DNA from 3 places in the Alteromonas sp. KS69 genome. Region 1 is predicted to be linked to each of the others. Evidence: predicted binding sites of a transcription regulator. Region 1 holds the regulator's gene; each other region holds the start of a gene.

Region 1 (5,572 bases):
ATATCACTAATCTCAGTTTTCGTTGAGAAACCAGGTGCAAAAATAAGATTGAACGCTTCAACATCAGACATACGCGCAGCCGCATCGGCGTCTAAAACACCTCGGCTTATAGCAATCTCTTTCAGTTTTTCAGCATCCATCCCCTTACCATCATCTTCAATGGTAAGTAAGATATGGTCACCTTCCTGAGAAGCCGATAATCTCACGGTCCCCATTCGGGTTTTACCTGTAGCAGCACGGTCATCAGGCATTTCAATACCATGATCCACTGAGTTTCTTACTAAGTGAACTAAGGGATCAGCCAATGCTTCTACCAAGTTTTTATCTAAATCTGTCTCTTCACCTTCCAATTCCAAGGTAATTTCTTTTTTCAAACTACGTGCTAAGTCTCGAACAACGCGAGGGAAGCGGCCAAACACTTTCTTAATTGGCTGCATACGGGTTTTCATAACCGCACCCTGCAAATCACCCGTCACCACATCTAGGTTAGCAATTGCCTTCGACATACTTTCGTCGGCATTGGTTATTCCTAAACTCAGCAAACGATTTCGTACTAATACTAACTCGCCAACCATATTCATAATTTGGTCTAGGCGCTTGGTATCAACACGAACTGTAGTTTCTGCTTGAGGAGGTGCTGGGGTTGCTTTTTTGTCGTCTTTCTTAGCCGCTGGTTTAGCGGGCTCTGACGCTTTTTTAGCTGCTGGACTAGGCGCTGGCGCTTTTGCGGCAGGCGTTGATTTAGCCGGCGTACTAGCGGCAGATTGCTCTGCCTTGGCTTTCTGAATTGCTTCTGTCGCCTTTTTATCTACGGGCGGCGTATTTGCTGCTGGTTCAGCACCTTGCGCTGTAGGGCCTTGTCCTGAACCATGTAATTGGTCAAGCAATGCTTCAAATTCATCGTCGGTAATTTCTTCACCGCTAGGCGCTGCCGCTTTCGACGCAGCTACAGGCGCTGGTTCTTCTTCTTTGAATTTACCTTTACCGTGCAATTCGTCTAGCAGTGCTTCAAATTCATCGTCGGTAATATCATCACCTGAACCACCAACCGCGGGGGCTGCCGCTTTTGGTTCTGCTTTCGCAGATTTACCTGGGGCATTTGAACCATGAAGTTCATCCAGCAAGGCTTCAAATTCATCTTCAGAAATCTCGTCGATGCCGCCATCGCTACTTGCGGCAGGCGCTTCAGGTACAGGCGCTTCTTCTAACGCGAATTCTTCTTCGGCAGCGGGGACTTCAGCCGCTTCACTACTGTCACCAAAGATGTTTTCGTCTGGGGTTTCTGGGGTGCTTAACTTATGCAGCAAATCAACTAACTTTGCGTCTGCAGGAATTAGTGGTTCTTGCGCTTTAACACGCTCAAACATATCGACTACTACATCGGTGGCCTGAAGAATGGTATCCATTAATTCAGGCGTAAGAGTACGTTGTCCGTTTCGCATTACATCGAAAACGTTTTCTGCACCATGGCAAATTTCAACTAATTCGGTAAGCGACAAAAAGCCGGCGCCACCTTTTACGGTATGGTAACCACGGAAGATAGCATTCAGTAAATCTGCATCTTCAGGATTATTTTCCAGATCAACGAGCTGTTCTTGTAATTGTTCAAGGATCTCCCCAGCTTCAACTAGAAAGTCCTGTAATATATCCTCGTCAACATCAAACGCCATGCGCCCGCTCCCCTAAAAACCTAAGCTAGACAAAAGATCATCTACGTCATCTTGGCCAGATACCACATCATCGCGTTGGTCTGCATCAATAATTGGACCTTCGGCTTCGACACTATCGATCTTGTTAACTTTTTCGACTTTCGCTTCCAATGGCTTGTCTTGCTCCGCCTGTTCGGGTTCACCGAACATCGTCAGCATATTAACTAAGCTATCTTCCACTTCTTTTACGAGTTCAATCACTCTGCGAATAACTTGACCGGTAAGATCTTGATAACCTTGTGCCATTAACACTTCGGTAAGCAATGATGTAAGCTTAGCTGATTGTTTCGATCCGTCTTTTAGCAATTCGTCTAAATCTGCACATAAAACTTTGAATTCGCCCAACTCAAGTTGACGATTCATCAGTTTCTTCCATTCCGGCATAATTTTTTCGATACGGGTAGAGAGCACTTCAGCAATTGGCATACTCTCTTCAACTGCGTCCATGGTGGTATTGGCAGCTTTTTCCGTTTCTTCGATAACGTACATCAGTCGCGTTTGCGCATCAGGAATGTCATCAACGGTTAAATTTTTAATACGTTCATCGATTTGGAAGTTATTCAACGAGTCATGAAGTTGACGCGTTAATTTACCCACTTCAGCAAAGAGCTCAATGGACTCTTTCATCGAAACAGCTTCTAAGACAGCGTTCGCTGATGCGTTATCGCCCTCTTCAAGATACGCTACCAATTTTTTGGCTTCTTCGAGCGTTATGGAGACACTTTCATTTGTCGACATCCAGTAAACCTCATTTCTCTGGTGAGCGTCTGGATCAACCTAAACGTTCGAAGATTTTATCTAATTTTTCTTTCAACGTAGCGGCAGTGAAAGGTTTAACAACATAACCATTCACACCAGCTTGCGCTGCGGCAACGATTTGTTCTTTCTTCGCTTCTGCTGTCACCATAAGAACCGGTAGGTGTTTCAACTTATCGTCGGCACGTATAGCGCGTAATAAGTCGATACCTTGCATACCTGGCATATTCCAATCTGTTACAACAAAGTCAAAATCACCTTGTTGTAGCATAGGCAGCGCGGTGTTACCGTCGTCCGCTTCCTGGATATTGGCAAAACCCAAATCTTTTAGCAGGTTCTTTATGATACGTCTCATGGTAGAAAAATCGTCAACCACGAGAATTTTCATACTTTTATCCAAAATAGCCTCCAATGAGGGGTTAATTGTTATTAATTTCTATTCTTCGTCAACTTGCCACGATTTCATTCGTGATTTGAGTTTTAACATGGCCTGACTATGAATTTGACTTACTCGCGATTCACTAACATCAAGAACTTCGCCTATTTCTCTAAGATTCAGTTCTTCATCATAGTATAAAGAAAGTACAATCGCTTCCCGTTCGGGTAATGTAGTAATAGCATGTGCTAGCGCTTTTTGGAAAGCCCCTTGCATCAAATCTTCTAACGGTGCGTCGCTGCCTCGGTTTTTTTCTGTAGAAATGACATCTTCAGAAACCCCAAGGTCTTCAATCCCCACCAATTTTCCGGCATTCACTTCGTTCAGCATTTGATGATAATCTTGCATGCTAACATTCATTTTAGCTGCAATATCTACATCTCGCGCGTCTCGGCCTGTTTCACCTTCAACTTGAGAGATGGCTTCTGTGATTGCCCTACCGTTTTTATGAACGGAACGAGGAGTCCAATCACCTTTTCTTATTTCATCAAGCATGGCGCCACGAATACGAATACCTGCAAAGGTTTCGAAACTTGCCCCTTTGGAACCGTCAAAGTTTCGTGCAGCTTCTAGCAGTCCAATCATACCTGACTGGATTAAATCATCGACAAGAACACTGGCTGGTAGTCTCGCCATTAAGTGGTGTGCTATCCGCTTCACTAGCGAAGCGTGACGCTCAACTAATTGTGACTTGTCTGTTTGCTGTTGATAAGCGGCTGCTTTGCTATTCAACGCTGACTTCCTACTGCTTTATCTGCTATTAGTTGCTCAATAAAAAATTCTAAATGGCCACCCGGTTGCGCAGGTATAGGCCATGATCCTGCTTTGGCTGCTAGCTGGCTAATCGCCACTGCTGCCGGAGAACTTGGATAAGCATCTACAATTGACGTTTGCTTACGTACTGCTCGGCGTATGTTCTCGTCAAAAGGAACTATTGCTACCAATTCTAGCGCAACATCTAAGAATCGCCCTGTTACTTTAGATAATTTGCTGAAAAGTTCCTGACCTTCTCTAACATCGCGGACCATGTTAGCGACCACTTTAAAGCGAAAGACACCGTGTTCTCGGTTAAGAATTTTAATTAATGCATAGGCATCGGTAAGTGAAGTGGGCTCATCACACACTACCACCATAATATCTTGGGAGGCTTTGGAGAAGCTTAGCACCATATCGGAAATACCCGCTGCGGTATCCACAATAAGCACATCAATGGGCGTGCGCAACTCGCTGAATGCTCTTATGAGTCCTGCATGCTGCGTTGGTGATAGCTCTGCCATTGATTGAGAACCTGATGTGGCTGGTGCTATTTTTATACCGTGAGGACCCGTAACGAGAACATCGTCCAAGGTACACTCACCAGATAATACGTGGGAGAGGTTTTTCTCTACTCGCAATCCTAGCATTACATCCACATTGGCCAGACCTAAGTCTGCATCCAATACCATTACCCGCTTTCCCTGCTTTGCCATAGCAATAGCTGTGTTTAGCGTAATATTTGTTTTACCAACGCCACCTTTACCTCCGGTGACGGCGATAACTTTGATTAATCGTGATTGCTTCATTTTTCGTAAGCTACTCGCTTGATCATCAATCATACTGCTCGTGCTGTTTTAACCACATTGTTACTAGTAGTATGATTCAAACCGTACTTTTTATAAAGCTTTGCAGCAGCAGATACTAAAGATTTTGCTTCTGCAATCTTAATGTCTTCAGGAACTTTCTGTCCATCTGTTACATAACTGACAGGTAACTGGTACTCCACCGCTGCGCTAAGCACTTCGCCTAGAGAGTAGCACTCATCAAGCTTTGTAAAGATACAACCGCTAAGTTCCACCCCTTCGTACGCATCTATAATACGTTGTAATGCAGCATATTGGGTATTCGCTTGCGCTACTAGGTATTTTTTCACTGGCTGCATTTGACCGTTATCAAATTGATTTATCTGTTTAATTAATCGACTATCTCGTTGACTAAAGCCTGCCGTATCAATTAACACTAGTCTCTTATGGCGTAATTGAAACAATAAATCTGATAATTCTTCACTACTTTGTGCTTTACGCACTGTGCAGCCAATAATTTTTCCATATGTGGCTAATTGCTCAAACGCTGCAATACGATAGGTATCAATCGTAATCATGGCAACGGAGTCGGCGCCGTATTTCTGTGCGTAACGAGCAGCTAATTTAGCAACTGTAGTGGTTTTACCTGTTCCGGTAGGACCCACTAACGCTACTGCGCCCTTTTGCGTAAGTATATCGTTACCTGTCACATTAATGCGATTAGCCAATAGGTTTAAAAGATATACCCAAGCGTCACGCTCGTTGTAATGCGACGGCGTATAACTAATCAGTTGCTCTGCCAATGATTGGCTTAACCCCATGTCGGTTAAACGCTGAATTAAATAATGATGTACAGGCTGCTGACGACGACTTTTTGCTTCCATCAAATCAGCAACTTGGTATTGAAGCACATTTCGTAGTGACGCCAACTCTTCTTTAATTTGAGATAATTCGTCAGACTGAGGAGCACTGCTGTTATCAATGCTTTCATTAAGACTTGACGCTTGATGGCTTGGGAATTCTGAGGCGACTTGACTGGCTTCTACATCGTCGATAAAGGCTTCTGAAAAGTCTAAGTGTGATGCAATTTTATTGGCATGCTGAGCGTTAGC
Region 2 (5,572 bases), on a different contig from region 1:
CTGTTTCTGCCTTCCTCCTCCAACCACATTTTCCTACCCAAGATTAAAACGCACAAATGGGCTAGTATTAATGACTTATTAATACACAATGCGTACAATACCGCCCCCGCAAAAAAGGTTGGTGATTTATGAGTTCAGGAAATCCGTTTTCCATTGGTCAGCGTTGGTTAAGTAATACTGAAACCGAATTAGGTTTAGGCGCTGTTATTAGTGTTGATTTTCGCTCAGTTGAGGTGTTTTTCCCTGCCACGGGTGAAGCACGAATGTATACAAAACAAGATGCACCACTTACTCGTTTAGTCTTTGATATTGGCGAAACAATAAAGAGCCAAGACGGCTGGCAAATGACGATTTCTGAAATTGAAGAAAGTCAGGGCGTTTGCATTTATTTCGGTATCCGCGAAGACACCAAAGCACAGGTTCGCCTATCTGAAACCTTGCTTGATCACCATATTCGATTAAACCAACCTGAAAAGCGCTTGTTCAGCGAGCAACTTGACCACCCTAAGTGGTTCGACTTACGCCTTAATGCGCTGAACCACCAATACGATTATTTACGCTCAAGCACCTTGGGCTTAGCGGGTGCACGTATCTCGCTCATTCCCCACCAGCTACATATTGCCTCTGAAGTGGGTGGACGCCACGCACCACGTGTTTTACTTGCCGATGAAGTTGGCTTAGGTAAAACCATTGAAGCCGCGCTTATTATTCATCAGCAACTGCGCACGGGGCGCGCTCAGCGAGTATTAATATTAGTGCCCGATTCATTGGTACATCAGTGGTTAGTTGAAATGCTGCGCAGAATTAATCTGCCTTTCGCTATTTTTGATGAAAGTCGATGCGAAGCTTTAGATGATGATGGAGAAACCAACCCATTTGATAACGACCAGTTAGTGCTATGTAGCATAGACTTTTTAAGTCAGAGCGAAAAACGTCAACAACAAATTCAAGCGGCGTCGTGGGATTTAATGGTGGTTGATGAGGCCCATCACCTTGCGTGGTCTGCCGATGCCCCTTCTGCTGAATACACTTTGGTGGAAGCGTTGGCTAATGAAACCCCAGGGGTATTGCTATTAACCGCAACACCAGATCAACTTGGCCATGAAAGCCACTTTGCCCGCTTGCGATTACTCGACCCTGCCCGCTTCCATAGTTACGAAGCGTTTTTAACAGAAGAGTCGCGTTACAGTCAGCTTGCTGACGCGGTAGCCCCGTTACTTTCAGACACCACACCGGACGAAAAGCAGCGCACTAAGCTAACCGACTTCGCCCCGGATGTGATGGAAAATGCAGGTAATTTAGCACAACCTGAAGCACGCCGAGAACTAGTACATCAGCTTATTGATTGCCACGGTACTGGTAGAATGCTGTTTAGAAACCGCAGAGCCAATATTGAAGGCTTTCCTGACCGCGTATTGCTTGGCTACCAACTTGAACTGCCAGAGGTATATGAAAGTGCGGTAACCGGTGGTGATTTAACCCATGCGTTATACCCTGAACGTATGCCAAGCGTGGTGAATAGCTGGATGGATGAAGATCCTCGGGTAGGCTGGTTACTTGATTTTATGCAATCAGTAAAACCAGAAAAGATATTACTGATTTGTGCCAGTGCGCGCACCGCACAAGAACTTGGTGAAGTCATTCGCACTCAAACCGGTGTACGTCATAGCGTATTCCACGAAGGCATGACCATTGTAGAACGAGACAAAGCCGCCCATTATTTTTCTGATGAAGAAGATGGCGCGCAAATATTGCTGTGTAGCGAAATTGGCAGTGAAGGGCGTAACTTCCAATTTGCTCATCACTTGGTGTTATTCGATTTACCCGTCACTCCCGACTTACTTGAACAACGAATTGGTCGCTTAGATCGTATCGGTCAAACTCAAACCGTTGAAATTCACGTGCCTTATTTGAAAAACACCGCTCAGCATGTGTTGGTGGATTGGTATCATGAAGGGCTTAATGCGTTCGAGAAAACCTGCCCTACCGGCTCAGGTGTGTTTGACGACGTAAAAACCTTGTTGATTGGTGCGTGTTTGCATCCTCACGATCTCCATACTCGTGATGAACTTATCAACTTAAGTACCACGTTAAATAGTCAGTTAGTGGCACAGTTGGAAGCCGGCCGTGACCGTTTATTAGAACTTAATGCCTCTGGTGAAGGCCGCGTTGAACAGTTGCTTGAAGACATCATATTGCTTGATAACTCGCAAGATTTGTCACGTTTTATGGGCCGTTTGTTCGATGCTATTGGGGTTCAACAAGAAGAAAAGGGCAGCGATTGCTTTATTCTAATGCCAACCGAATCTATGGTTAGCCAATTACCGGGGCTTGATCCTGAAGGCATGACGGTAACCTATAAACGCCGCGTTGCTACCACCTTAGAAAATGTGCAATTCTTAAGTTGGGATCACCCTCTTGTACATACCGCTATCGATTTAGTGCTTAGTGATGTGCACGGTAAGAGCAGCATTGGCTTTATCGCCGATCCTGACCTCCCTAAGGGCGCTTACTGGTTAGAGGCCTTGTTCGTGTTAGACGCCAATGCCCCCAAAGCCCTTCAGCTTGGCCGCTTCTTACCTCAAACGCCACTGCGTATTTGTTTAGATGCACAAGGTAACCAAGTAGATTTAACCTTCGAGATAAAGCGTAAAGTAAACCGCAAAATTTCGCATCAGTTAATAAAAGCGCTTCAACAGCCACTTACCTTAGCGATTGAGAGCAGCCGTAAACTGGCGCATCAACAAGCGAATCAAAAGCTACACGATGCACTGCAAGACATGCATAAAACCCTAAACAGTGAAATCCAGCGTTTAGTCGATTTGCAGAAGCGTAACCCGTCAGTACGTGACAGTGAAATTGAGTTTATTGAAAATCAAATGAACGCATTGGACAAAGTAATACAAGGCGCTGATGTGCAATTTGATGCCCTTCGTCTAGTGGTGAATAACCCTTAATGGCTAATCCAGCGTTTGTTTATAACCCGCCCGTACAGCCCTATTTAACCATTCTCTACCAAGATGATGACATCTTGGTAGCGAATAAGCCCAGCGGCCTGTTAAGTGTGCCAGGTAAAGCAGAAGAACATAAAGACTCACTCATTAGCAGAGTTAATACTGTGTTTCCTACGGCGACAGTAGTCCATAGGCTAGATATGGCCACATCGGGCATTATGGTGATGGCCCTTAACAAAGAAAGCCATCGGCATATTTCAAAGCAATTTGAACTACGCAAAACCAAGAAGCGCTATTTCGCTCGTGTTTTTGGCAACGTGAAAAGCAACCAAGGGGAAGTGAACTTACCCCTTATTTGTGATTGGCCTAACCGTCCTAAGCAAATGGTGGATTTTGAGCGAGGCAAAAAAGCCCTTACCCATTATGAAGTAGTAGACGTTATACCAAAAGCATCACCTCAACCCGTTAATTCAGCCGCCAGCGCTAGTTCTTGTGCTAGCCCCAGCACTACGAGTGAGCTAAGCGAAACGTTAGTGGCCTTGTACCCCGTTACTGGGCGCTCCCACCAACTACGTGTGCACATGCTTGAGTTAGGTCACCCTATCTTAGGTGATAGGTTGTATGCTCATGCTGAAGCGCTGAGTATGGCCGAACGTTTGCAGTTGCATGCAGAAAGCTTGAGCTTTGCGCATCCTGCCTCGGAAGACTGGTTAACCTTTCAAACGCCTATCCCGTTTACTGCTTATGCCCATTACTCCCCCGCCCCACTATCTATAGATTGAGACTTTGGGGCGCTTCTTAGCTACCTGTTTCAGCTTTTATCATTTAAGCGGTTGATTAACCAAGTGCTAAAAAATACTATTGGTTCGAACTGAAGTTTTCAAAGCTTTAGCCGATAATAAAACTGTTGAGTGCTTTATTGGTACGCCATGTTACGTTTATTTCGCTTTCTCGTGGTGGGTTGCAGCTTTAGCTTTATGTTTTTGATGGGATATTTTGCGCCTGGTGCGCAAGCCCAAAGCTTGTATGAGGATATTACCCACGCTTTTTTACCCGATGACATTACTTATGTAATGGCTGGGGAAATCCGCGTGCCTATATTTGAGAGCCCCTCAGCATTACCTATTTCACGCGGCGCCGCCATTATTTTAGCTGATGCCTCGCCTAGCGGTCTTTCCATAGGGGATGCACGTCACTTAGCCAGTTTACTGAATGAAAAAGGTTGGCATGCTGTGGTTAGCCCAGTTTCATTCACGCTAGAAGAAGAGCCTGACCTTCCCGTTGATGAAGCCATTCACCCGAAAAGTGACAGTCGACTTCAGCGACAAAGTTACGTATCGTCCAGTCAGCATTTAACCATCTTAATCAATGCGCTTAATACGCACCTTGAAAGTCATCAAGGGTTTAGAATGAACATTGCTTATGGTATGCAGGCTGCACAATTGCTGGATTTAGGTTCTAAAGGCATTATTCCCTCACCAGACACTTTAGTCGCCATCACCCCCTTTTGGCCGAATGCCGACATTAATCGCGGTGTACCTGAATTTATTGCCGGAACAGAATTTCCGGTATTAGATTTATCTATTAACGACACCAATACATGGGCGTCGCAAACAGAAACGAAACGAAAACAACTTGCCATCACCTCCCTCAAACTCCACTACAGACAACAGTCACTCTCAACCCATAATTCAACCTTTGGTCTAATGGACAATGAAAATAGCGCTAAAATTCAGTTAATTGCTGGCAGCGTTCTTGGATGGACTCAACATTTAGGCTGGTAATTAGAATCTAAACCAACTAGTCTAATTTACAGCTCAAAACAGATAATCTATCTCATGTGCCTTATGTTTCACAAGGTATCACTGAGTGTTCTGAACTATAATTCATTTTAATCTTTAATAACGGCGGCTGTGTGTCTATGACTGTTCAAACATTCGTAAACAAAAAGGCCAAGCAGCTGTGTTTTTATCTGAGGTCATTTTGGCAAGGAGAGCTTCCTATCGAGGAGATAGAGCTATTCTTTTGGGATAGCATGGAAGAGTGGGGCCAGATAGAATACACATTTACCCAACCTTATACTTATAAGGAGCGGGTGTTTTGGCATTTGCTTCATCAAGTCCATTTTTGGCAAGAAGATAAGTTACGTTCAGATAAATACCTCGTCGATGAGTTAATGAATTGTGTATTGTTCCTAGAAGGCAAAGGGCACTGCCCCATCGACTGTGTAGGTATCCGCCCCTAGCGGCTTTCTTTATTCGTTAATTTATCAGTGATTCAACCCTTTATTGCTCGTTTTCATTGAAACTCAAGCGTGATCATGGCTCAATACGAATGGATCACGCTTTGGCCATGGAACGCAATTGTTAGACTCTCTCAAAACTTATCACGACCGACGTTACCTCAGTATTTTTCTATTTGGCATTACCAGTGGTTTTCCATGGATTATGATTGGTTCAGTGCTATCTGCTTGGTTAAAAGATGAAGGCCTATCTCGGTCAGCCATTGGCTTGTTTGGTGCTATCTTTGCGGTCTATTCATTCAATTTTCTTTGGTCTCCTTTAATTGACCGCGTAAAACCTCGCTTTCTTGGCCAGCGTCGAGGCTGGATTTTCATC
Region 3 (5,572 bases), 140 kb from region 1:
CTATTTTAAAATACAGCGGCCCTATTAATAAGGATATTGCCCTATCATGCTAAAAATTCGTCACGCTCTACTTACTTTCTCGCTTTCTATCTCGATTTTTGCAAGCCCAGTACTATTGGCGAAAGACTTCGATGTTATTGCTCATAGGGGCGCGTCAGGTTATCTGCCTGAGCACACATTAGAAGCCGCCACGCTTGCTTTTGCCATGAACCCTGACTTTATTGAGCAAGATGCGGTTATTACTAAAGATGGGATTGCTGTGGTCTTGCACGACATACACTTAGAAACAGTAACCAATGTTGAGCAAGTATTTCCAGAGCGTGCACGTAAAGATGGTCGCTTTTACGCCTTAGACTTCACGTTAGCTGAGCTTCGTACTCTGCAAGTACACGAACGAGCGAACAGCAAGGGTGAACAAGTTTTTACAAAACGCTATACAGGGAATACGGCAAATTTTACCGTGGCAACCTTAGAAGAACACTACGAGCTTATTACTCAGCTTAATCGAGAGTTCAATACCAATGTAGGGGTTTATACGGAAGTAAAATCACCAGCGTGGCATAACGAACAAGGAGTAGATGCTAGCCAGATTGTGATTGCATCACTAACACGATTTAATCTTGCCAATAAAGACGCCAACAGTTACTTGCAGTGTTTCGACTTCGATGAAATAAAGCGCATTAGAAAAGACCTAAACTATGCGGGAAAAGTGGTCATGCTAATAGGTGAAAACAGTTGGGGAGAATCAACCACAGACTACGATTGGATCAAAAGTGAAGCAGGCATGAAAGAAGTGGCTAAATATGCCGACGGTTTAGGCCCTTGGTTAGGCCAACTACTAGACCCCCAAGCGATGGAAACAGGCAAACTGATACCCGCATCTTGGGTTGAGTATGCCCATTCAGAAGGTTTCATTATTCATCCCTACACGTTCCGTCAAGATGCCCTACCGCCAGGTATGACTGCAGAGCAACTTCTTTCTACCCTGAAACACGTGGTAAACGTAGACGGCGTATTTACCGACCATGTGCCGCCGGTAAAAGCCTGGCTTGAAGCACAAGGCGAATAGCAACAACAAATATATTATTCACTTCACAAAAAAGCGGCCATTAAGCCGCTTTTTCAAATTTGTTTATATTTTTTACTTAGTTTTTAGATAACCCTAAGATTTAGATAACCGCACTACTACCCTTCTATTTTGCGCTCGCGACTCTCGGGTATCGTTATTTGCTATATGGCGCTTCTCACCGTGCCCCGTCAGTTGAATTCTGTCATCGGGCACGCCTATGGTAGTTAAGTAGCTTTTTACTTCATTGGCTCGGCGTATAGATAATTGTTCGTTGTTCCATCGCCCGCCATAGCTATCGGTATAGCCATCAAGCAATACTAACTCTAAGTCGCTATCTTCTTTTAGGTATTCCCCAATCATTGTTAGGCGCTTTTGAGAATACTTAGTCAGTTCGGTACTGTTTTTCTGATACGACAACACCGTATAGGCAATATCGTCGAAGTTGTAAGGCAATAAGTTAGACACACACTTAACGAAGTCTCGATACACCATCGAGAAATTACTGGCGTTTAATGCAACACTCACTTTATCGTATTCGTTATACCAGTCTTGATAATAAATGGTGGGCCAGAAGCCTTTTTCGAGTTCACTTAGCATAGTCCATGCAGCGTCTTGCGGAAGGTCACCGTTATATTGCGTGCGCAATGTCATATCGGCGATGGTTTTAGGCGCTACACCCGGCATCCACTTTGGCGGTACAGAATAAACAGCAGCTACATCGAAGCGGTTAGGCAATAAATGCATGTCTAGCTCAAATTCCATATTAAGCCGTTTAGAAGCCACGCTTGTAAACATGGCATCGCCGTAACCGGGTAAAGGATGGTTCAATGTACATTGCAAACGCGATGCATCAACCACTTCCCAGTTAGACGTTTCTACCGTAGCAGAATACTGACGCATAGCACCGCTTGCGACCGTAGTAAAAAACAACGGAATAAGTAAACCGAATTTACGCTTCACAACTATACCCACTCAACTGATAAACCATACCTAACGAAAAGGCGCTTACAGAATATATCGTCCTTAGTGTAGAAAAGTTTAGCCTTCTATACCATTAATACCATCAATTATGCCCTCATTTCAGGTTTCTAACGCCCCACATTGAAATTCAGGCTGGATACCGTGGGTTATCCTTGCCATAATCCCAGCACTTTTTGTAGCATTTCTATGTTGATACAGCTTTGTTACGTAACCAAAGAACCTGCTAAGAGAAACTATGTCTGAGTTGCACCACTCCCTTCCTCATCGTTTTAGGGGCTACTTCCCTGTTGTTATCGACGTTGAAACCGCCGGTTTTAATGCTGGGACCGATGCCTTACTTGAAATTGCTGCCGTAACGGTAAAAATGGAAGAAGATGGTCTGATTTATCCCGACCAAACTTTTCATTACCATGTCGATCCTTTTGAAGACGCGAACTTAGAGCCTGCAGCGCTAGAGTTTAACGGCATTGACCCTCACTGTGCCCTGCGCGGTGCCATAGAAGAAAGTGAAGCAATGAAGTCGTTGTGCAAAGGTATTCGTAAAGCGCAAAAAGATGCGGATTGCCAGCGCTCGGTGATTGTGGCGCATAACGCCACCTTCGACCAAAGTTTCGTCAACGCGGCTATCGCTCGTTGTAATATCAAACGCACGCCTTTTCACCCCTTTGTGTCTTTTGATACCACCAGCCTTGCCGGTTTAACGTTAGGCCAAACTGTTTTGGTTAAAGCCTGCCGTGCGGCAGGTATTGAGTTTGATCAAAAAGAAGCCCACAGCGCATTATATGATGCGCAAAAAACCACGGAACTGTTTTGCTTTATGGTAAATCGTTACAAAGCATTGGGCGGCTGGCCCTTAGCTGGTGAACCTATCAGCCCTGATGAGCCTTGCTGATAAGCAACGTCTGAAATGCTGCCTTAGCTGCAATCGCTTCTAATTAAAATTTATTCAGTAGAAATAAAAAACAGCGCCGAATGGCGCTGTTTTAGTATTAGGTAGACGTATTTGCATAAAGCCTATTTAACAAGCCTGAGTGCTTACTTTTAAAGCTTTTGTAGATACTTTCGGCCTATTATAACTTGTCAGCTTCTGCTGCAAGGTACTTGGCTACGCCTTCTGGTGAAGCATCCATACCCGCTTTACCTTGTGTCCAACCTGCTGGGCAAACTTCGCCATGATCCTGATGGAATGCAAGTGCATCGACCATACGAAGCATTTCGTCTACATTACGGCCTAGCGGAAGGTCGTTAATCACTTGATGACGTACTAGGCCTTCTTCATCAATCAGGAAAGAACCTCTAAATGCCACGCCATCTTCTGGATGCTCAACATCATACGCCTGACAAATTTCATGTTTCACGTCGGCCACTAACGTATATTGAACTGGACCAATGCCACCTTCGTTTACTGGCGTATTTCGCCATGCGTTATGAGAAAACTGTGAATCGATAGAAACCCCAATCACTTCTACGCCCCGTTTTTTAAATTCTTCAAAACGCTTATCAAAAGCAATAAGTTCAGATGGGCAAACAAAGGTGAAATCTAGCGGGTAGAAAAAAAGTACCGCTTTTTTGCCTTTGATGGTTTCAGATAGTGAAAATGAATCAACTATTTCACCTGAACCTAATACTGCAGCAGCGGTAAAATCCGGCGCTGGACGGCCAACTAATACACTCATAAATATCTCCAATTTATATAAAAACTAAATAATAAGTAAAACGTCTTTTCACTTGGCGTTTTCTAACTCTCTTTATTGGTACTTTATCTTAGATAACAAGCGGTAACGCACTCTACTTCTGCTAATTTTTCACTCATCGTACCAACGGCCACCCTTTTTGATGATTTCTTGAGTGTGAATACGACTAAATCTCACTTGCATTAGAATGAAATAGCAATTATTATCATTTACAGACTTATTTGGAGTGTTTTATGTTTGTATGTATGTGTTACGGCGTTACCGATAAAAGCATACGCGCCGCAGTACAAGGTAATGGCGTAGGTAACATGCGTGAATTGCGTGAACATATGGAACTTGGTTCCCAGTGTGGCAAGTGCATCCAAATGGCACAACAGATTATCGATCAAACCATCATCGATGATTCTATGTTTAAAAACGTAGGCTAGCCCTTTCTTTTTTCCTAGGTATTTTCCTAGTTTCTATTTTTTAGATTCTATCCAAAATTTATCTGACCTTCTATTTCAATCAACTTTTGTGTCGTTAATCAACACTGTATTCCAATCCTAAATAATAGAATGCGCCATTAATCCCCCCTGGCGATGTTGGCGGATATAAAGCCCCTACTTCCCCACTAAACGGATTGCTATCAGGTTTTGTATCAAATAAGTTTTGCACACCTAGCGTAACTCCCCACGACGGTGAAAAAAACCATGCTACTTGCGCATCTGCCGTTAGCGTGTCGCTTCCATAAATATCCATTCCCGCAGAAGCATCTAGATGGTCTTCGTAATATTTGCCGTAGTAGTTTGCCCGCCACGTAAAATTAAAGTCACCAATGTACTGTTCGAGCGTCAAACTGCCTCTGTGTGCTGGCAAGTTATCTTCTAGCATTCTAATGCGCTGCGTTGTCAGGTTTGGCATTAAGGTTATCTCACCATCAACCATGGTGGGATACAAGGTCACCCGCTCTACTTGTGTGTCTGTCCAATTGTAAGCTAACAACAATGTCTGCTTCCAATCTTGTACCATGAAGTCGTAGTGAACCACTAAATCGACCCCTTGGGTTTGGGTATCAAAGTCATTGGTGAAAAATTTGGCGGCATTGTAGTTCGCCGCATCGTCGCGGCCGTTCGCACTAAGCACTTGGATGTCTGCCTCACTAAGCGGTATTGCTGACGTGGTACTGATCCTGTCCATTAAACGGATATTAAAATAGTCGAGGGTTGCGAAAAAGGTATCACTTACGTGCATCACCACACCTAAACTAAAGTTAACCGACTCTTCTGGAGTGAGCGGTGTTGCACCTAGCTGTTGTGATATCAAATCAGTGGGCGGCAGTGTGGCTTGGTCTTCTAGTCCATTCGCGCTATAAGCCGTGGTGACATTAATCACATTACTTTGACCAACCGTCGGCGCTTTAAAGCCAGTATTGATAGAGCCTCGAAGGGCAAATAAGTCATTAACCTTATATCGCGTACTTAGCTTGCCATCAAAGGTAGAGCCAAAATCAGTAAAGTGTTCAACGCGGGTGGCTACACCAAACTGCCATGCTTCACTTAAGAAAAACTCCAAGTCTATGTACACCGCCCAATTACTTCTGCTCCAGTGCCCTGCAGATTGAGGCTGGTAACCAGGGAATCCGTTCGAGCCAATGCTGAACCCTTGCGATGCCCCCGTTGTGGGGTCAAAAGCGAGCGAGTCAGCGGCATAAGAGGCATCATCACCGGCTTTTTGAAAGTAAGTTTCTCTGCGCCACTCTGCGCCCATAGCAATACTAATTGGCTCTTCAAATACGGATTGAATTAGCTTTGCGAAATCAAGATTAAACGTACGCTCTACTTGGCTA

Evidence for each region. Region 1 encodes FliA, which starts transcription of late flagellar genes. Its sites were predicted from a motif close to CTAAAGNTNNNNNNNNNNNNGCCGATA; they were not measured.
Region 2: a site for FliA is predicted at 3,826-3,852, ahead of C7Y69_RS14415 (DUF3530 family protein). Genes of this name have one in related genera too.
Region 3: a site for FliA is predicted at 2,085-2,111, ahead of C7Y69_RS04215 (flagellar protein MotY). Genes of this name have one in related genera too.

Annotation. Positions count from the first base shown of each region.
Region 1 is NZ_PYHU01000005.1:335,916-341,487, forward strand. Features, by position in the region: gene C7Y69_RS04825 (chemotaxis protein CheA) at 1-1,670, opposite strand, end outside; gene C7Y69_RS04830 (protein phosphatase CheZ) at 1,683-2,447, opposite strand; gene cheY (chemotaxis response regulator CheY) at 2,482-2,865, opposite strand; gene C7Y69_RS04840 (RNA polymerase sigma factor FliA) at 2,902-3,633, opposite strand; gene C7Y69_RS04845 (MinD/ParA family protein) at 3,630-4,496, opposite strand; gene flhF (flagellar biosynthesis protein FlhF) at 4,493-5,572, opposite strand, start outside.
Region 2 is NZ_PYHU01000024.1:52,696-58,267, reverse strand. Features, by position in the region: gene rapA (RNA polymerase-associated protein RapA) at 129-2,957, shown strand; gene C7Y69_RS14420 (pseudouridine synthase) at 2,957-3,736, shown strand; gene C7Y69_RS14415 (DUF3530 family protein) at 3,884-4,738, shown strand; gene C7Y69_RS14410 (hypothetical protein) at 4,876-5,199, shown strand; gene C7Y69_RS14405 (AmpG family muropeptide MFS transporter) at 5,318-5,572, shown strand, end outside.
Region 3 is NZ_PYHU01000005.1:198,851-204,422, forward strand. Features, by position in the region: gene glpQ (glycerophosphodiester phosphodiesterase) at 47-1,069, shown strand; gene C7Y69_RS04215 (flagellar protein MotY) at 1,163-1,969, opposite strand; gene rnt (ribonuclease T) at 2,286-2,942, shown strand; gene C7Y69_RS04225 (peroxiredoxin) at 3,121-3,726, opposite strand; gene C7Y69_RS04230 (bacterioferritin-associated ferredoxin) at 3,978-4,172, shown strand; gene C7Y69_RS04235 (TonB-dependent receptor) at 4,267-5,572, opposite strand, start outside.